4 regions of the Eubacterium maltosivorans genome follow, and region 1 is predicted to be linked to each of the others. Evidence: riboswitches for the same ligand, from Rfam matches in the RefSeq annotation. Region 1 holds a riboswitch; each other region holds the start of a gene.

Region 1 (5,160 bases):
TCCGCCGACGCAATTCTCTACGGCCCCAAAGAATATATGGGGACGAAGTACGCAGCACTGCTGGAGCTTTTAGAACGCTGTCCAGCAGAAAAAGGAAAATACGCAGAAGAAATTCTGACTCTGTTTTTACTCAGCCACGACCCAGTAGAATAAAAAAATGCGGGTGTCCAAATTGCAGTTGGGCACCTGTTATTTTTTTATACTCTTAAATATACCGCCAGCGCCAGGCGTCTCCTCCGCTCTGTTCAGAACCGCTTCCCGGATCAGTTTTGAGCCGATTTCCCGCATTTCGCCAGCTGTGTACCAGGGCTTCGCATAAAGCGTATAATCAATATCGGTACGGTAGCCCTGCAAAATTGCCCGGATCTGCTCCGGGTCCATGCCCTGCCGCACATACTCCGATACATCAAGCCCTTCCTCTAAACCCATCCGGATCAGGTACATTTTTTTCCAATCCAGATTTTTATCCGCATAGACCGATACATCTACCTTTCCTGTAAGTCCTTCCCGTATTTGCCACATCTGGCAGTTTGAATACTCAGGATCGTTATAAAAGGTCACATCCACACCGGTCATCAATCCCCAGAAAATTTCCCGTATCTGGTCTGGCGTGAAGGCCTCCGTAATATACGGCGACACATCAAAACCACATTCCACCGCTTCCTGAATCACATCCTGCTGTTCTCTTGTATACCTCGGCTTAACGCCCATTTTTCCACAGCCCCAGCAGCATCATCAGCGCCTCAAGGCCCAGGCATTCCGCGGCGACCAGCCCAAACCGGCTGTTAAAAACCAGTCCGGCAAGCAACGCACAAGCACTGATAGCCACCAGTATTCTTCTCGCCCGTTTCCGGTAATGGGTGCACTCTGCATCATCCAGCGGCTTTGCGCTGTTTTCGACCGGCGCCCATTTGTAGATCACCGGAAAAGCGGACAGCGTAAGCGCTGCGGTAACCACCGCAACCGCCCCTGCCGGGCAGAACCGGGCAATGAGTAAAACAGAAAGTATTGTGATCCATGACAGCAGGTAGCAGACCCCGCGTGTATCGGCGTGATAACCGCCGGCATAGGCGCGGATGGCCGCATATACAATTAAAAAGAGTATGGTCTCCGGCAGCATGCCGAAAAGCAGGCCCACCAAAAGCATGGAAGCGTAGTGAACCGTTTTGAGCATTAAAACCTTGATTCCAAACTGGTATATTTCAACATCTTCATCGACCACAATTTCTCTTTTTTTTAATTGATAAATTAATGCTTCAGAAGCTTTCTCAAACATTAGAATTTACGGAATTTTTTAGTATTTACGGGAGCTTTTTCTTGATGATGGATCATCCAACATGCTGTGTTAGCATCTTTAACTGCTTCATGATGAGCAGCTTTTGCCACATTTTTTAGGATTTTATTCTTGAAACCATCTTTTTTCATTTAGTACACCTCATAACATTCTATATTATGTAGTTTATCAGCTGATAAATGCTATTATATGTACAAAGAAAATAAATCACAATCTTTACTGCTTCAAGAAATAAATTTATGGTCTTTTATATTTTAAATATGTCCAAAGTAAGAAATTCTATGCTCTTTTTACGATGAAGAAATTAAAATTTCAACCCTAAACATTTCTTCTGCTTTGTATTGAATACTTCCATTATACTTTTCAATCGCTGCCTTTACATTTTTCAAACCAACGCCCATATGTTCTCCTTCCTTTGTACTTTTTAATTCATTATTTTTATAATCAATCTTGCCATTATAACTATTACAAACAACTATTGTTATAAAATCATTAAACTTAAATAGTTTAATCTCTATATGTCTTTCGTCTACTGAAAGTTCAAGACATGCGTCAATTGCATTATCTAATAGGTTAGAAAAAATTGTAGTAACATCAAAAAAATCCATAAATTCAATACCTACATCTTCTATTTTTAGTGTAACATTTATATCATTTTCATCACACTTTATTAATTTATTGTTGATGATTATTGTTAGAAAGCGATTACTACATTTAAAGCGACTTCCCAATTCATCCATTTTTCTATAAATTGTTCTAGCGTAGCTTTGAGCCATATCACCATTATCATTAGCATAAAGTTCCTCAACAGTTTGCATATGATTTTTCATATCATGTATTAATCGTCTCGAATAATCATATTGCGCTTCAATACTTTTATAATAAGTATTTTGCATTATTACCTGCTGTTCTTTCAAATCCATCTCTCTTTCCAGTTGATAGCGTTTTGATATAGCTTCAAATAGATAGACCAAATATATATCTAATCCAATGAACCCAAAGCAAATATATGCTAAAGCGATTCCAGACGAATTTTGTTGTATTGTTATATAAAAATAATACAGCACACTTATTTCAAAAACCGCCAGTAACATTAAAAAGATATTTTGAACTATTTTGAGTGTATTCAATTCGTTCTTTTTAAATATAGATACAAAAATATAAAATCCGCACAATAAAATTATTTGATTGCATATTCCGGAAAGAAATAAAAAATTAAAACTTTCCTCAACTCCTTCTATCGTAGTATCCATTATTAAAGAAACAATTACAACAGATATAACATCTGAAAAAATTATATAAAGCGCAAAGACAAAATCATAGATTAACATCCACTTCTTGTCAAATATAAAGAGAGAATAGCTAATTAAGCATAGTGATATTAATAAAAAAATTATTTTAAATATAGGAATGCCTAGGATATTCAATCCTATTGCTGCAACAACAAAAACTAAAAAGCTAATAAAATATTTAAAGTTTTCTCCATATTTTCTATCATATACTTCGGACATAAAACGAAACATAATATATCCTGTAATCCCATACGATAAAGCCATATCTAGTACATAAATCCACTTATCCATATTCTTCCCCTAAACTATCCTCCAAGCCCTTTCTCACAACAGCTTAAAATTCTCCTCAATATAATCAAACAGCCGCGCTTTAAATTCTACGGCGCGCTTCTGAGCTATGGGCAGGGTTTCGCCATTGTCCAGATACAGGTCGGCGCCTGCAATGCGCTTACAGTGGAACAGGTTCACAATCACGCTTTTGTGGCAGTATTCAAAGTCAAAGTCCTGAACCTTTTCCATAATCTCGCTCAGGACGCCGTTAAATTCAAAATCGCCCTGCGCGGTGCACATTTTGATCTTTCGCCGCACGCGCTCAAAATAATAAATATCGTTGCTGGCAAAGACCTTTAACTCGCCGCCCATCATCAGGGAAATATCGTGACTTTTGTTCTCCTTTTCGATAAAATCAAACACTTCGGTCAGCACCATGTTTACCTTTGCCGTGTTAAAGGGCTTGACCAGATATTCAAATGCGTGCACAGCAAAGGCGTTGCGCATGTAGTGGGTATAGCTGGTGATAAAGATAATCTTGACCCGGGCGTCCCACTTACGGATCTGCTTGGCCGTATCGATCCCGTCGGTTTTTGGCATCTCCACGTCAAGAAAAAGGATATCAAACTGGATACGGTCCTCAAGCACCTCGCTGCCGTCATGATAGACGTACGTTTCCACATCAATACTGTGTTCCTCACCATACCTGATGATGAGCGTCTCCAGTTTTTCCGCAATCAAAGCATTGTCGTCGCAAATTCCAATTCTAATCATCCCATTTTCTGCCTTTCCGGCATTTCTTCCATTATACCATATTTTCCCCTATCACCCTATAAAAAGGGGGTGCGAACTTCATTTCTCCTAAATCTTATACCATAAAAATACACTTTGGAAACCATAATTTCAAAATTTTTCAAAAAAAAGAAAAGCCCCGGCGTTTGGGACTTTTCCAAAAAAGGGAGGGTTTTTCAGCCTCGCTGACTGAAAAGAGGATTTAATGACACCTGTCTGATGGAACAGGCATTATGAGATTTAATTAAATACGAATGATAAGGCGACCGTCCTTAAATTCCATAAAAAAATCCCTCTCGGATTCAGAGAGGGATGAACGAACACAGTATAATCTGGATGGTAAAGGTTTTGTTTCGTTTCTTAAGCACTCTAAATCGGAGTCTTTTAAGAACCAATCACTATGTCGGTCTTCTGGCTCAGCAATATCATCTTTCCGCCTTCCCATCATCATTGACAGTGGCTTTTTCAGAAAGCATTTTGCATTACAGCTGCGATTACAGCAAGGGACTCTCACCCTTTTCCCACTACATAGGATCATTCAATATTTAATTAACTTCATCATACGCCCTTTAGGCGGCTTTGTCAACAACTTCTTTTGAAATATTTACGATTTTTCAGACGGCCCTTTCCGGCCGCCAGCCGCCTTTATAATAATAGAGCAAAAGCACTGCTCCGGTCACGATCCAGGTCAGCGGATAGCTCAGGTAGATCATGCGCGCATCGTGTACAAACCTCAGGGTGGTAAAAATCCAGCTCAGCCGCAGGCCGCACATGCACACCAGAGTGATGACCATGGGGATGACCGTAGCCCCGGCCCCCCGAAGAACGCCCACAAACACCTGATCGGCAGCGTAAATGCCATAAAGGGGCACCACGGTGTACAACTGGCGCATGCCGTTTAAAACCACTGCCTCGTCCGAGGTAAACATGCCCAGGATCAGCCGGGCGTTCAGAATAATCATTACGCCCAGGCCAATGGTCACACCAACGCACAGCAGCAGGCAGACGTTCTTGCCTTTTACCACCCGCTCCCAGCGCCCTGCGCCCATATTTTGGCCCACGAAGTTGGAGATGGCCAGACAGAAGGCGTCAATGGGCATAAAGAGAAACCCGTCAATCTTCATATAAGCGGTAAACCCAGCCATGACCTCCAGCCCAAAGGTGTTAATCTGGGACTGGACCACCACATTGGAGAAACAGACCAGCACAGACTGCAGCCCGGCGGGCAGGCCGATACGCACAATATCTCTGAGTGTCTGGACGTAAAAACGGATTCTCGCTGGCCGCAGCCGATAGATGGGGTCGGCCCTCAGCAGGATAATGACAATGAGCACAGCGGCGGCCAGCTGGGCCAGGGCAGTGGCCAGCGCAGCTCCGGCAACGCCCATGCCCAGCGGCCCTACAAAGAGCAGATCAAGCCCGATATTTAGCACCACCGTGACCACCAGACAGGCCAGCGGGGTTTTGGAATCGCCCACAGCACGCAGGACGCCGCTGCCAATATTGTAAAGG
Region 2 (5,160 bases), 960 kb from region 1:
GCTTATCGCATTGATGGCCGTTGTGCTGGTAATCGCATCGCTTGTTGCCGGGAAAAATGAACACCGCCAGATCAGCACAAGGCATCTGACCTTTTGCGCTGCGGCCATTGCGCTGGCGGTAGTGACATCGAATATTAAGATTTTCCATTTGCCTACTGGCGGCTCTGTGACACTGTTCAGTATGCTTTTTATTACTTTGACAGGCTATTGGTATGGCCCAAAGACTGGGATTTTGGCGGCAATCGCCTATGGCATTCTGCAAATGGTGATAGACCCTTATATTTTGTATCCCCTTCAGGTGCTGGTTGACTATATACTTGCCTTTGGCGCGTTGGGCCTGTCGGGCTTTTTCACCCAGTCAAAGCATGGGCTCATAAAGGGATACCTGGCCGGCATCTGTGGCCGCTATGTGTTTGCGGTGCTTTCCGGCTGGCTGTTTTTCGGTTCCATGGCCTGGGAAGGATGGGGCGCGCTGCCCTACTCGATGGTGTACAACGCGGTCTATATTTTTTCGGAAGGCGCGCTGACAATGATTCTGCTGGCTGTTCCATCGGTATCGAAGGGACTGGCCCGTGTGCGCCAGATTGCGGAAATTTAATGCTTTGGATAAGATCAGTCTGGTTTGTTATCATTGGGATCATGTTTAAAGGACGCGGAGTGTGAGAGGATTTTACAGGGAAAAATTCCCGACAGCAGGTGCGGTGGTGGGTGCAGTAGTACAGACAGCAGCAGAAAAGGCAAAGCAGATATAAAAAACCTTCTTATTTATAATATAGTGAAAAACAAAAACACGCCTTGTAAGCGTGCTTTTGTATCTACAGCTCGGCCTCTTCCTTGCCGAGTTTTTTTCGTTCAACCAAACGGCCCATAAAGAAAGCCAGTATACCGACGCCGATACCCGTCTGGAGACAGAAGATCAAAGATTCCACTTCCCCAGGAAGCTCACCGTTAATCATCGTTTCAAGCACAGGCGTAAACCAGGGCTCATATTCGCCGCCCTGAATTTCCTCAATCATTGTGCTGCCTGCATCGTCAGAGCCGCCGAATTCAGCGCCCTGAAGGGCGAATAGCGGTACGACAACCAGTAAAGCGACAATCACCAGGAGAACGATCACTAATTTTTTGTTTTTACTCATTTTACACTTCCTCCGATGCTAAAAAGCCGATGGATTTGAGTTCCGGGCTTGCGTAAGTTTCTAAAGCGATAACGATAATAACCGTTAAAATCCCTTCAATAATGGCCAGGGGCAGCTGAGTCGGGGCAAAGACGCCCAGGAATTTTACAGCCGATGCGGCCACACCGCCCTGTTCGGATGGGTAAGCCATCGCCAGCTGAATACTGGTAATACAGTAGGTGAACAAATCCCCAAGCGCAGCGGCGAGAAAAACGCCAATCTTGCGGTTAACCTTCAGCTTCTGGCAGAGCTTGTAGATGCCGAAAGACACAAAGGGACCGGCAATGGCCATTGAAAAGGTGTTTGCGCCAAGGGTGGTTAAGCCGCCGTGCGCTAACAAAATAGCCTGGAATAACAAGACAATGATGCCAAGAATACTGACAGCGCTTGGTCCAAATAGGATGGCCCCAAGACCTGTACCCGTCATGTGGGAGCAACTGCCTGTTACAGAAGGGATCTTCAGTGATGAAATAACGAAAATGAAAGCGCCTGCCATGGCCAGAAGCGTAATGGATCTTCTGTTGCCGGTTAAAGTTTTCTTGATAGAGAAAAAGCCAGCAGCTAAAAAGGGGATACAGATAACACCCCATGCAATGCAGTACCCCACAGGAAGGTAGCCCTCCATAATGTGCATTGCGTTTGCGGCGGGTACAATCCCGAATACAAGCGCCCACGCGCCCAGCAGTATGACAAACCTTCTTTGATTCTTTGTCATTTTTACCTCCTCTAAAAATGAATTTTACCGGGCTACGATTCAATCAACAGGGCAGCAGAGCGAAAAAAAACCGCTTACCAGACGGATAAGCGGTGAAAGTACGAAATAACGAATCCTGAAACCTTATAATTTCGTCCTGACACTCAGTTATCTCCTCGTAACCAAATGTATTGCAGTTTTAATGATCAGCATCCTGACTCGACTTGCGTCTCACAGTGGCGGGACCGTTTGGGATTTACACCCAATTATGCTTTAACCATCGTTTGTGATGGAAACCATTAAAGTGCGCCGGTGTGCCGGCTACGCTTTTAATTATAACACCTTGTTCCATAATGTCAATAAGAAAAGTTGAATTTTTTTAAAAAAGAGCAGAAATAATTATACACATACCCCCTATATGTATTTTGAGCGTTTAAGTTAAGAGTATAAGAAAAAAATATGGATAATCTTAAATGCTTTTTATTTATTTGACAAAATCGTAAAAATAAACTACAATAGGTTCTGAAATTGACTTTCGAAACTTTTTATATATAATTAATGCGTTAAAATAAATATAAGAAACAAAATAGCCATTTAAAGAATAAAACGATTATATAGAAAGAAAAGAAACATTTTAGAAGTTTTATTACTTTAACTTATGAGAGGTTTCTGCCGCAAGGATAAGAGCAATGTAGCTGAAAGTCCAGTCAGAAGAAGAAATTTTGGAGGAAACAGATGAGTGAGTGCGCAAAACGTATCGAGGCTTTTTCAAAAAAAGACCTGCCAAAGACAAATATCAAACGTGTCAATGTTCCGGAAGGCTTTGAACGGATTGGCGTAAATGCGTTTAAAAATTTGACAAAGCTGAAGGAGGTCAGAATCGGAGAATCCGTGAAGGAGATATGCGGCCATGCCTTCGAGGGATGCACCATGCTTTCCGCCGTCAGTCTGCCCTCAAGCCTGAAGCTTTTGGGAGAGGCCGCCTTTATGGAGTGCCGCAGAATACAGTCGCTTGAAATACCAGGGGGCGTCCAGTCCATCAAGGACCGCACCTTTAAATTCTGCCGCGGCCTGGAAAGCATCACCCTGCCGGACAGGCTTGTCCGGATCGGTGAGAATGCTTTTTACAACTGTGATAAGCTGGCGCATATCGAGCTGCCAGACACCATCGAAAGACTGCCCTTCAGAACCTTTTACATGTGCAAAAGCCTGGAATCCATCCGGTTTTCGCAAAATCTAAAATATATCGGTAAAGAAGCCTTTGTGAATTGCAGCTTTCAGCAGCTGGAGCTGCCCGAGAGCCTGGAAGTCATTGAAGAATCCGGCTTTTTAAAATGCAAAAAGCTCACAGCCTTAAAGCTTCCCAAAAACGTTAAGACCATTGGAAAATGGGCGTTTCACGGCTGCCCCAATCTCAAGAAGGTCGAGATAAGGCACAATCCCGATGAAATGGGCGAGTGGATCTTTAACCGGAACGATGTGACCGTGCATTGCTACGAGGGCTCCAAAATAGACCGCTACTGCAGGCAGTATGATTATAAGGTCCACTATATCCAGCCAGATTCTCAATGACAGACATAGCCGCCAACGCCCATGTGGGCCTCGGCCCCCTGGCCTATTACTTTAACCGAGATGTTGATAGTGATACGTTAAAAAACAGCATGAAAGACGGCTTTGTTTTTCTCGGTGCTTATCGGAATATGCCGCCCCAGATATTATAAGATGAGGGTAAAAAAATAATAGTTCCTTAATTGCGAATCGGACCCTTCAGCGGATAGCTTTAAAAATAAAAAAACGCTGAAACAGCCCGGAAAATGGTACTTTTAGCAACTGTATTTAAAAAAAATCAAAAATAGAGGTTGCAAAAAATAAATTATAATGCTAGAATAAGGCTTGTAAACGAGATGACAACAAATTGTATCAATTGCAGCTATTCTTTAAAGAACCACTCGTTTGCATAATTTAATAACAACTGTAATGAATTGCCGCATGATAATCATTTTGGTTATATGCAGCTAGGGTGTTTTGAGAGTTTCTTAAGACACCTGAGGGAAGTAGGTGTGAATCCTAGTACAGAGCCGCTATCGTGATGCTTGCCGGAAACCACTGGTAAAGACGAGTCGGAAACCTGTTTGTTACAGTCTTGATGCAATTAATCCTCGTCACTAGGGTTGTTCATCGAAAATATAGACGCTCTACGGCTATTCTGGGGCTTCTATCACAGATATTCATAATCAAAAATATTGTACCGATCAAAACAGCAATTGTTTTGGTGGCGTATGGTTTATTTGAATTGGATTTCTATGATAGGAGCCCCTTTTTGTATACAAAATTTTTGACAGGAAACAGAGAGGAGGCCGTATCATGGCCAAAACAAAAACCATTACCATCGAGTGTCCAAAATGCCGCGAAGCCTTTGAGATTAAAGGATATGAAACCATAAACGCCAGTTTGGATGAGGAGCTGAAAGCAAAGCTCATTAAAACAGAGCTGTTCAGGCACACCTGTCCAGAGTGCGGTGAGGCTTTTTCAGAACCTTATTCGCTCAAGTATCAGGACATGGAAAAAGAATACATGGTGATCCTGGATATGGGCGATGTTGATACAGCGGCGGCAGCGGAGGAGGTTCTGGAGATGTTTCCAAATTACCGGATCCGAATTGTGAAGGATGTGATGGACCTTCTGGAAAAGATTCATATCTTCGAGTCCAACCTGAATGATAAGATTATCGCCTATCTGGATCATAAGATATACGAGGACGTATCCGCAAAGCTGAGGGCTGAAAACTCGCCCATCGCCATTGACAAGGTGCTGTTTGGCAGCTTTGAGTTCCAGAAGAAAAAAGTGGTGTTCGGGGCGATCAACAACGCTGGAAAGCAGATTTTTATCGATACCCCCTTTGCCGACTACAAAGCTCTGGCCAATTCGCCGAGGCTGGTGCCCTGCTTTAAGGAAAAAGAGGGCGAGTACGTGATTGATAAAGCCTGGGCAGAAGCGCTGGCGTAGCAAGGTTTACAATGCTTGCTCCAAAGTGGAGCACAGCAGAAAGATAAATGGTAATATTTCAAAAATATGATGCTGTGAGAATGGGAAAGGAGTGAGCTTTATCGAAGAAGGTAAAAGTGTGAAGGAGGCACCTGCCCGCCGTTAAAAGGGCAGGAAAAAGGACCGCTGGAAGGCCTAATTTCCAAACGGTCCCATGAAGTCTGATATTTCCTATAGACTTCATAATTATATCTCATTTACGGCCCTTGGGCAATCCCTTTAAGGAAAGCCCGATTCAAAAACGAA
Region 3 (5,160 bases), 680 kb from region 1:
CTTCTGGAAACATGGCAGACCTTTGCGAGATCTAGAAAGGATATCTCATTCATATAGTTTTCCTTCACATATTCCTTTATAAAACCCGTATAGTCGTAATACTTGGTAATCCCATTGAGCATCTTGGACATCAGATCACTCTCATCGATGTCGTCAGTTGTCTTAAAAGCCTTGGTAATGTTCATAAGAGACTTTTCAGTGGGAATCCGGTCAAAGGCTGAGCCTCCGATATAACCGTGGGCAGTGGTGTTTTGATACATATACTGCACATCTACCGGCGTTTTTACCGGGCCGCCATAGAGCATTTTAATCACTTCAGGGCGCCGCCGGTCACAAAGTGCATAAATTGCTTCAACACGGTCTTTGCTGGCTACCAGAGACAGTGCCTTTGCCGCCCCGAGCATACCGCCCTGAGTAAGGCCAAGATGCACACAGAGTATGTCTGTTCCAGCGTCCAGCATCGCCTCCGCCTGGTCTTCATCAAATACAAAAGCTACCGTCACCATTCCCTGCTCATGGGCTATACGAAAGGCCTCTACCTCATACTCAAAAGCGCTGCCGCTTTCCTCCAGTGCCTCCCTGAATTTACCGTCAATGAGACCAATCGTCGGATAATTATTAATCCCGATAAACCCACTCCGCTTAATTTTATCTAGATAAGCGGTCATATCCCTTGTAGGGTCTGTGGCGTTTAAGCCAAATATAACAGGAAAATCGCCTACCAGCGGAATAAGCTCCCGTACACCAAACTCATAGACCATATCATTGCTGTTGGCGTAGGGTAAAAGCCCGCCGAGAGAACCTCGCCCCATCCCGCGGAAAATGCCTGAGTTCAAGGCCAGAAGAAAATCAGCGCCGCCCTGAATTGCGTATTTTGCTGTCAGTCCTGTTCCAGATGCGACTGCAATCAAATGGTTCTCTGCCTCAATTTCTTTTTTCAGTTTCTCCAGAAAAGCTTCCCTCGAAAGCATGCACTTCCCTCCTCATCTTTTTATCCATTATCCGACACTATGCTTAAACCCAGCCCAATCTCTTCCTCTGCTTCGTAATCTTTCTAAAACATGGAACCCTAATATCACAACAGCCAGAAAGACTATGCTAAGCATTCGCAAAATCTAATCTGAAAAGCTTCGTAAAATATTGTTTAATAAAAAGGTATCTCATGTTAAACTTCAACGAATAACAAGTTTTACATCACATCAAACAGCAGAGGGATTTAAATACATCTCATGTTAAACTTCAACAAGAATACTTTATAAATTCCCTTTTCGCCCCTTCATTTAAATACATCTCATGTTAAACTTCAACGATAGCAAACAAGCCGATCTTAAAACAACAAATTCCTTCTTATCCCTTTGAGTCAGCCATTTTTCGCCATATTTACCAGGCGGGTAAGGTTTATGATATTTTTATCCTGTTTTCTCTCTAAAGCCTTTACCTGCGGTTCTTTTTTCTCGTCTGTCCCAAAATATGCCTGGTAAATTCTTAAAGTTTTCTCATAATAAAATTATACGCGCAAAACCCTCTGAGGGCAACTCCCAGTGGGCTTTTCCTGAAATGGTTTTTTTATAGTACATCAAAAATTGCAGATAACGCTTGCAAAAAGAAAAAAATGCCGTTATAATAAAACCAAGTTAATAACTGTGAATGATATGGTGCCCCACAAGGGGAGAATAGGGAATCAGGTGAAAGTCCTGAGCGAACCCATCACTGTAAGCGGTAGTGACCGGCAAGTGCCACTGAAAGGGAAGGCGTCGGTTTATGTTAATCCGTAAGTCAGGAGACCTGCCTATGATTCTTAACGCGTATGAACGATGGTAAAGTTCATAGCTGGTAAAGCAGCTATGGATTTTACCATTTTTTAATTTCCAGCTGCTTTTACGACAAGTTCATTTTTGTTTTAGGAGGATTTAAAAACCATGACTTTGTTGGAAAAAGCGAAATGCGGTGAAATTACCGCGGAAATGCAGTACGTTGCTGAAAAAGAAGGCGTTCGCCCAGAGTTTATCTGCGAGGGCGTCGCTAACGGTGATATTGTCATTCTTTACAGCTCAAGAGAAAACATTCATCCCGTGGCTGTTGGTAAGGGCCTGTTTACCAAGGTCAGCGCCAGTGTGGGAATGTATGAGGAAGCCGACACCATCGACGGTGAAATGGCAAAAATCGACGCGGCTGTCAAGGCTCACGCCGATACCATTATGGATCTCTCTGTCCGCGGCCCCATTGAAGAAATGCGCGAAAAGGTACTCTCCACGGTTGGCCGTCCAGTCGGCACGCTGCCCATGTACGAAACCCTGTCTGTCGCCGAAGCCAAATATGGCACTGCGCTGGATATGACGCCGGACGATATGTTCGACATGATTGAAAAACAGGCGTCACAGGGCGTTGCCTTCATCGCAGTGCACCCCGGAACCACCCTCTCTGTTATTCACCGCGCCAAGGATGAAGGCCGTATCGATCCCCTTGTGAGCTACGGCGGCTCCCACCTCATTGGCTGGATGCTCTATAACAATACCGAAAATCCTTTGTATACTGAATTTGACCGCCTCATTGAAATCTGCAAAAAATACGACGTTGTGCTGAGCTTTGCGGACGGTATGCGTCCGGGCTGTATTGCAGACTCCCTCGACCATGCCCAGGTTGAGGAGCTGGTCATTCTCGGCGGTCTGGTCAGACGTGCCAGAGAAGCCGGCGTGCAGGTCATGGTTAAAGGACCTGGCCATGTGCCGCTCGATGAAATCGCCACGACTGTACAGCTTGAAAAGAAGCTCTGCTACGGCGCTCCTTACTTTGTATTCGGCTGTCTGCCCACCGACGCAGCTGCCGGTTATGACCACATCACCTCTGCCATCGGCGGCGCGGTTGCCGCTTACGCCGGCGCAGATTTTCTCTGCTATGTCACCCCGGCTGAGCATATTGGTATGCCAAATGTCGATGATGTCTATCAGGGCGTCATGGCCTCACGCATTGCCGCTCATGCCGGCGATGTAGCAAAAGGGCATCCTCAGGCTGTCAAATGGGATTTGGATATGTCTGTCGCCCGCCGGGCCATGAACTGGAAAGAACAGTTCAAGCTTTCCATCGACCCTGAAACCGCCGAGCGTGTCTGGCGTGAACGCAGCACCAGCTTTACCTCGGAATGTACCATGTGCGGTAAATACTGCGCCATGAAAATTGTTGAAAAATATTTGAGAGCAGAGTAAGGAGGACAAGACAATGACACAGATGCTAGAAGCCCGCAAAGGCCACATTACAGAAGAAATGGAAAAGGTCGCCCTGATTGAAGGGGTTACCCCGGAATTTGTACGCGAAGGGGTCGCCAAGGGCCACATCGTTATCCCCAAAAATAAATTTCGCAGCCGCGATAAAATCTGCGGTATTGGCGGCGGTCTGGATGTAAAAGTTAACGGTCTTATGGGAACCTCCTCCGACCGTAACGATATGGAAATGGAAGCAAAGAAGCTGCGTATTCTGGAAGAATGCGGCGCCAATGCCTTTATGGATTTATCCACCGGCGACGATATTGACGCCATGCGCAAACAGAGTCTTACAATCTCCAATATTGCGGCAGGCTGTGTGCCTGTTTATCAGGCCAGCGTTGAAGCCATTGAAAAGCACGGCAGCATGGTTGGCATGACCGAGGATGAGCTCTTTGACACCGTTGAAAAGCAATGCCAGGAAGGCATGGACTTTATGGCCATCCACTCTGCCTTAAACTGGTCTGTTCTCAACGCTCTCAAAAAAAGCGGCCGCGTCACCGACGTTGTCAGCCGAGGTGGCTCTTTCCTGACAGCCTGGATGTTCCACAACGAAAAGGAAAATCCGCTGTACGAGCATTTTGACCGTCTCCTTGAAATTCTCAAGGCTACGGATACCGTATTATCCATCGGTGACGCCATCCGCCCCGGTGCCAATGCAGACTCTCTGGACTCCGCCCAGGTACAGGGCCTCATCGTTGCCGGCGAGCTGACCAAGCGTGCGCTGGAGGCTGGTGTGCAGGTCATGATCGAAGGGCCTGGTCACGTGCCGCTTAACCAGATCGCAACCACCATGCAGCTCCAGAAGCAGCTCTGCTACGGTGTTCCCTACTATATCTTAGGCTTCCTGGCAACCGATGTGGCACCAGGCTATGATAATATTACCGGGGCCATTGGCGGCGCCTTTGCCGGCATGCACGGCGCAGACTTCCTCTGTTATCTGACTCCGGCCGAACACCTTGGCCTGCCAAACGAAGACGATGTACGTATGGGTGTCCGTACAACCAAAATTGCGGCGGACGCCGCCAATGTCCTAAAACGTGGCGGCAATGCGTGGAATCGCTCTCTGGCAATGTCCAAGGCGCGGGTGGCGCGGGATGAAAAAGCCCAGGTTGCCAACGCTCTTGATCCAGAATACCTTGAAAGCAAGCTGAAAGCTGAGCCCGAAAGCCACGGCTGTGCTGCCTGCGGCAAAAGCAAGTGCCCGGCAGATGTCGCCGCTGAATTTTTCGGCATTGCCTGACCGTTCACGGTGTCTTAAAAATCAGGTAAATCTTCCTCATGACCACTGAGATTCGTGCTATAATGAAGCTTGAAGATCACCTGAAATCTGTAAAATTCAAATAACGAGGTAATTATCATGAGTGCATTAACTTTAAAAGAAGTTATTGAAAATATTGAACCAAAAGACCCCGATTGGGAATCCAGGGCCTGCGCACATGTGGAGTCACTCGCTATTCCGCCATGGAGCCTGGGTCAGGTTTTGACCCTGGGCGTCCAGCTGGCCGGAATTAAACGGACCATCCACCCCTGTGTGGATAAAAAAATGATCTTAACCATGGCGGCTGACCACGGCATCGCCGAGGAAGGTGTCTCGGCCTTTCCTCAGGAGGTTACCATGCAGATGGTCGCCAATATTGTCGCCGGAGGGGCAGGCGTCAACGTTTTGGGAAAAGCCTCCGGTGCAGAGGTGCGGCTGGTGGATATGGGCGTTAAGGAGGATATGCCCGAGCTGGTAAAAAAGGGCGCCGTCATCGACGCCAAGATCGCTCACGGCAGCGAAAACTTCCATAAGGGGCCGGCCATGAGCAGAGATCAGGCTGTCGCCGCCCTGGAGGCAGGTATCAACGTCGCTTCTAAAGTGATTCAGGAGGAGGGCGTCGAGCTGTTGGGCACCGGCGAC
Region 4 (5,160 bases), 1.5 Mb from region 1:
GGGGCAGAGGCTTCAAACCGCTCGACCACCTGGCCGCCATCGGCCGCGTGGGTGACAGTAAAGCCGGAAGCCTTCAGCATTTCCAACAGAATTTCGGCGTTCAGATCATTGTCCTCAGCCACCAGAATGTTGAGCGGCCCGCGCTCCGGCACTTCTGTCGGGACAGCTTCTGCGGCGGGCGCCGTATCGGAAACGCTGTCTGCGGTGTCGGCTTTTATGATAAAGGTGAAACAACTGCCCTTACCGACCTCGCTTTTGACAGACAATGTGCCGCCCATCTGCTTTGCCAGCAGGGAACTGATGGACATGCCAAGCCCCGTGCCCTCAGTCCCCTGGGAGACGGTATTGCGCTCCTGGCTGAACGCGTTGAATATTTTTTTCTGGAAAGCTTCGCTTATGCCGCATCCGGTATCCTCGACGGAAAAAATTGTTGTGACCTGGCCGGACTCAACGTTTGTCTGAAGCGCCCGCAGGGTTATCTGGCCACCTTCCGGTGTAAACTTGACTGCGTTGCCAAGAATGTTCATCAGGATTTGCTCAATCCGCGTCTCGTCCCCGATGATTTCAGGATATCTGATATCTGTTTCGATCTGAAAGCAGATCTTTTTGTCCTCCATACGGCTGCGCATAATGGTTGCGACTGTGGAGACCAGCTGTTGAAGGGAAAAAGGCTTTGCGTCAAGTGCCATCTTTCCGGCCTGCAGTTTTGACATATCCAGAACATCGTTGACAAGGGAGAGCAGGTATTTTGCGGTTGCGTCGGATTTATGGAGATACTCTGAAAGCGCCTTCGGGTTTTGGGTGTTCTGCTGCATTAACTGGTTCAGGCCGATGATGCCGTTGAGCGGCGTCCGTATCTCGTGGCTCATATTTGACAGGAAGTCCCCGCGGGATTTGGCTTCGGCCTTGGCAGTGGCGGAGATTAATAAGACCCGGATGATGATAAACATCATTGCGCACAAAACGGCCACGACAACCGCGAGCATAACACTGGTCATCGAAACAAACTGATGCGTCTGCTCGTTGAATGCTTCCTCGTCGACTGTCAGCACGATGCTCCAGTCTGTTCCGGGCATGGGGATAAACGAGGCCACCTGTTTGGTGTGATCCTTATATTTAAAATGCTTTAAAAAGGATCCACTTTGGTTAAGCTGGGTGACAATTTCCGCGATCTCTGTTTCGGACATACCGGTGTTTTTCTGGAGCTCCTCGAAATAGTTGTCAATTTTTCCAATGCCGGCGCTGGCGTCATAGTTTACAACATAGTTGCCCGTCTTATCGATAATACTGGTAACCCCACGGCCGTCGAAGCTGTCGATTTTCAGGCGGTCGGCAATCGTGTCGATTTTTGAGAAACCGACAATCCCGATAAATTTTATATCGTTTACTTGAAATGGGTTACACCGGACGCCGTAAACAAGGCTTTCTCTGAGGGTTTCCAAAAAGTTAGTGTCATCGTAGCGTATCACAAATTTTTCATCGCCGGAGAGCAGGGGTCGCACATAGCTTTTATCGCTGCTGTTCTGAACAATATTCGCGCTGGAATAGGTTCGCCCCTCGGAGTCCACCAGATAGATGTCATCAAAATTATTGGTCAGATGTTCGAGATTCAGGCGGCGGCACACATCCTGTATCGTCGTGTATTTATTGTTCTCTGTTCTGTAATAAACAGCGGATAATTCATCCCATGAGTTTTCCAGCTCATTTTGGATATTCTGCCGGTCATGTTCAGATAATTCGTCCATAAAAGCAATGACAGAGGATTCTGTTGCGCGGGAAAGCTGATTGATATATACTAAGACTGCGGACAGCATAACAATAAATGTTGCTGAGACAAGAAGTGTAATCCGAATTCTATTCCTTTTCATTATAGGTCTCACCCCCGATGATAAAATATTATGGTCACTGAAAATTCAGGGTATTCTTAAGCAGCGAATCAGATATGATACCGTTTGATTAAAATATCATCTGATTCACATCGGCATTTACAAAGTAAGTATAGCAAAATAAAAGAAAAATAGCAACTTTACAGAAAAATTCAGCATAATAAGTGACAACGGACAGGCCAGGAAAGGGGCGTCTCCCCGGGAACAAACCATGAGAGAAAATAGAACGGCCTGATATAAAAAGTCGGTATGGCGAAATAGATGTGTTCGCATTTTATAGATTAAGCCGATATATGCAAGGAGGAAAAAATGAAATCAAAGGCATGGAACTGGGAGAAAAACCAGTCGGATTACTGGCTCATCCCCTGTGTGGAGAGCCCCTATCTCGCGGAGCGGTGGCAGGCGAAGGGCTTCCTGCGCTTTCTGGACCTGGGCTGTGGCCTGGGGCGGCACGCGGTTTATATGGCGAAAAAGGGCTTTGAGGTCACCGCCGCCGACCTGTCTGCGTACGGCGTCGAGCACACCAGAAAATGGGCCGGGGAGGAGGGGATTCCCCTCACGGCCTGCGTGGCCGATATGCTGGACCTGCCTTTTGAGGACAACACCTTTGACTGCGCCATGGCCTACAATGTCATCTACCATACGGATATTCCGGGCTTTCAGGCCGCCCTGGCGGAAATCCGCCGGGTGTTAAAGCCTGGGGGCGAGCTGTTCCTCACGCTCATCTCCAAAAGCACCTACGGCTACCGGCAGGCAGACAGCCGCCGGCGCGTTGACGCCAACACCCTGCTCTCGGAAAAGAGCGATACGGAGACGGGCGTGCCCCACCTCTATGTGGACCTGGAAGACATCAAACATTTCTTTAAAGCCTGGCGCCTTGAGGACAGCCTGAAAGAATCCTGTGTCTATAACCCAGAGGAGCCGCAGTATTACAGCGCGCACTGGAGCCTTATCGTCCGAAAATAAATCGGTTCGATTGCATATTGACAAGTATAATAGAAGCAGGTATAATGATAAAAACTGAATAACCTTTGAGGTGCTTAGCAATAAGAGAATAGGGAAACCGGTGCGAATCCGGTGCGAACCCATCACTGTAAACAGGGACAAAGCCTGAAAGCCACTGGAGCGATCCGGGAAGGCAGGCCGCGGACGAGCTGTAAGCCAGGAGACCTGCCTTAAAGAAGAAATGCGTGCAGGGGGATTATGCAGCGGCGTGTTTGAACAAACGAAATCTCGGAAAATGGGACCGATGAGCAGAGTGCTTATCGGTTTTTTTATTTGTCTTAAAGTCAGGGAGCCTGTTTTATGGGAAGATGTTGATATCCGCGAGGATTTAACATAAATTTTATTTTTAATGGAGGGAAAAATGAGAAAGAAAATCATTGCGCTTGTGTGCGCGCTGCTTCTGCTGGTTCCGGTATTTGCCGGCTGCAGCCAGAGCGGGGATTCAGCAAAGGCGGAGAGCATTACCGTCGTGGACGATACGGGCCGTGAGGTAACCATTCCCCAGCCCCTTGAAAAGGTGGTGGTGGCTAACCGCTACAATTCGGAGCTGATCCGTGGGATCGGCGCCATCGACAAGGTGGTGGCTGTGGATAAGAACACCGCTCAGGACCGTGTGTACTGGAGCCAGTTCGACCCGGATAATGTCATCGGCAAGGGCCAGAGCGAGCTGAACTATGAAAAGATCGCCGAGCTGGGCGCTCAGGTGCTCATCACCCCGGACAACGGAACCTGGGAGGAAGACATCAAAAAACTGGAGCCCTTCGGCATTCAGGTGGTGGTGGTATCTGGCTATAACAACGCTGAGCTGCCCAAGGAAATCGAGATTTTAGGCAAGCTGTTCGGCAAGGAAAAGGAAGCCGAAAAGCTCACCAAATTTTACCAGGATAACATGGACATGGTGGCCGAAAAAATCAAGGATGTCAAAGGCACTAAAAAGGTGTACTGGGAATACGGCGACCCGAATACCACCTGTATACCAGGGACCAGCAATGACGGCTGGAACAGCATGCTTTTAAATGCCGGGGCTGTGAATATTTTTGGCGACCCCACCATTACCGGCAAGACCATTGACCCGGAAAAGATTCTGATGGAAGACCCGGACCTCATCATCAAAACCTCCTCTGGCCCGGCGCTCAAGAATACCGGCGTCTACACGCCGCCGACAGCGGAGGACTACAGCACCATCTCCAGCGAAATGCTGAGCCGTGCGGGCTGGTCCGATTTAAAGGCGGTCCAGAATGACAACTTCTATGTGACCACTGGCTTCTGCGCCGGCGGACTGGGCAAAATGATCGGGACGGTTTATACCGCGAAATGGTTATACCCTGAACAGATGAAGGATGTTGACCCTGACGCCATTTTTGACGAATGGATGGAAATTCAGGGGGTCGATCCGGTAGAAGGGCATGTTTTCCAGGTTAAGCACCAATAGCGATGGAAAAGCAGCAGTCATTAAAGGCCTATCATAAAAAAAGAGCGGCGCTGATGCTGGCAGCAGTGATCCTTTTGATCATTGCTGCTTTTTCCAGCTGCTTTGTCGGCGTCGCCAACGTGACTGTAGGGCGGGTATTCGCGACCCTGCTGCCCGGCGGCCATTTTATGGGTGCGGCGGCTCTGAACCAGACCGAGCTCACAGTGCTCATGCAGCTGCGCCTGCCGCGCATTACCATGGCGCTGGTTTCCGGTATCGGCCTGGGCATCAGCGGGCTGGTCATGCAGGCCATCACGGGCAATAAGATGGCGAGCCCCTTTACCACCGGGCTCTCGAATGCCGCGGCCTTTGGGGCTTCACTGGCCATTATTTTCGGGTTTATGCCCTTTGGCAGCAATCAGGTGGGCACTGTTGTGATGGCCTTTGTGTTCGCCTTTATCTGTGCCGCCATGGTGTACGGCATCGCCTCGGCCAAGGGCATGGGCAAGACCACGATCATCCTGATCGGCATTGCCCTCAACTATTTCTTTTCAGCCCTGAACGCCAGCATGCAGTATGTGGCCAACGAGCAGCAGCTGTCCGCCATTGTCCACTGGACCTTTGGCAGCCTTTCGGAGATCACCTGGGAGCAGATTATCGTGGTCTCGGTGATTCTGCTTTTGATTTTTCCGTTTATCGTCCGTTTTGCCTGGCATTACAACCTCTTGTCCACCGGGGACGAAAGCGCGGTGGCGCTGGGCGTGAATGTCATGCGGCTGCGGCTGTTTTCGGGCATTGCGGTCACGCTCATCTCATCGGCCATCGTCAGCTTTACAGGGGTGATCGGCTTTGTGGGGC

What was found. A riboswitch is a leader RNA that binds a small molecule or an ion and turns the genes downstream of it on or off. The one in region 1 is predicted to bind cobalamin.
Region 2: another riboswitch for cobalamin. It lies ahead of CPZ25_RS09910 (energy-coupling factor ABC transporter permease); the one in region 1 lies ahead of CPZ25_RS14120 (LytR/AlgR family response regulator transcription factor).
Region 3: another riboswitch for cobalamin. It lies ahead of thiC (phosphomethylpyrimidine synthase ThiC); the one in region 1 lies ahead of CPZ25_RS14120 (LytR/AlgR family response regulator transcription factor).
Region 4: another riboswitch for cobalamin. It lies ahead of CPZ25_RS00885 (ABC transporter substrate-binding protein); the one in region 1 lies ahead of CPZ25_RS14120 (LytR/AlgR family response regulator transcription factor).

What each region holds. Positions count from the first base shown of each region.
Region 1 is NZ_CP029487.1:3,031,296-3,036,455, reverse strand. Features, by position in the region: gene CPZ25_RS14145 (helix-turn-helix domain-containing protein) at 1-153, shown strand, start outside; gene CPZ25_RS14140 (hypothetical protein) at 190-711, opposite strand; gene CPZ25_RS14135 (accessory gene regulator ArgB-like protein) at 701-1,276, opposite strand; gene CPZ25_RS14130 (cyclic lactone autoinducer peptide) at 1,276-1,425, opposite strand; gene CPZ25_RS14125 (sensor histidine kinase) at 1,585-2,877, opposite strand; gene CPZ25_RS14120 (LytR/AlgR family response regulator transcription factor) at 2,911-3,630, opposite strand; cobalamin riboswitch at 4,033-4,195, opposite strand; gene CPZ25_RS14115 (MATE family efflux transporter) at 4,263-5,160, opposite strand, start outside.
Region 2 is NZ_CP029487.1:2,073,397-2,078,556, reverse strand. Features, by position in the region: gene CPZ25_RS09920 (energy-coupled thiamine transporter ThiT) at 1-598, shown strand, start outside; gene CPZ25_RS09915 (energy-coupling factor ABC transporter substrate-binding protein) at 816-1,136, opposite strand; gene CPZ25_RS09910 (energy-coupling factor ABC transporter permease) at 1,138-1,890, opposite strand; cobalamin riboswitch at 2,056-2,185, opposite strand; gene CPZ25_RS09905 (leucine-rich repeat domain-containing protein) at 2,605-3,441, shown strand; gene CPZ25_RS20450 (hypothetical protein) at 3,438-3,590, shown strand; gene CPZ25_RS09900 (CpXC domain-containing protein) at 4,234-4,875, shown strand.
Region 3 is NZ_CP029487.1:2,348,858-2,354,017, forward strand. Features, by position in the region: gene CPZ25_RS11175 (phosphoenolpyruvate hydrolase family protein) at 1-971, opposite strand, end outside; cobalamin riboswitch at 1,636-1,807, shown strand; gene thiC (phosphomethylpyrimidine synthase ThiC) at 1,920-3,203, shown strand; gene bzaB (B12 lower ligand biosynthesis ThiC-like protein BzaB) at 3,217-4,500, shown strand; gene cobT (nicotinate-nucleotide--dimethylbenzimidazole phosphoribosyltransferase) at 4,618-5,160, shown strand, end outside.
Region 4 is NZ_CP029487.1:154,685-159,844, forward strand. Features, by position in the region: gene CPZ25_RS00875 (hybrid sensor histidine kinase/response regulator) at 1-1,868, opposite strand, end outside; gene CPZ25_RS00880 (class I SAM-dependent methyltransferase) at 2,196-2,852, shown strand; cobalamin riboswitch at 2,904-3,078, shown strand; gene CPZ25_RS00885 (ABC transporter substrate-binding protein) at 3,253-4,323, shown strand; gene CPZ25_RS00890 (FecCD family ABC transporter permease) at 4,326-5,160, shown strand, end outside.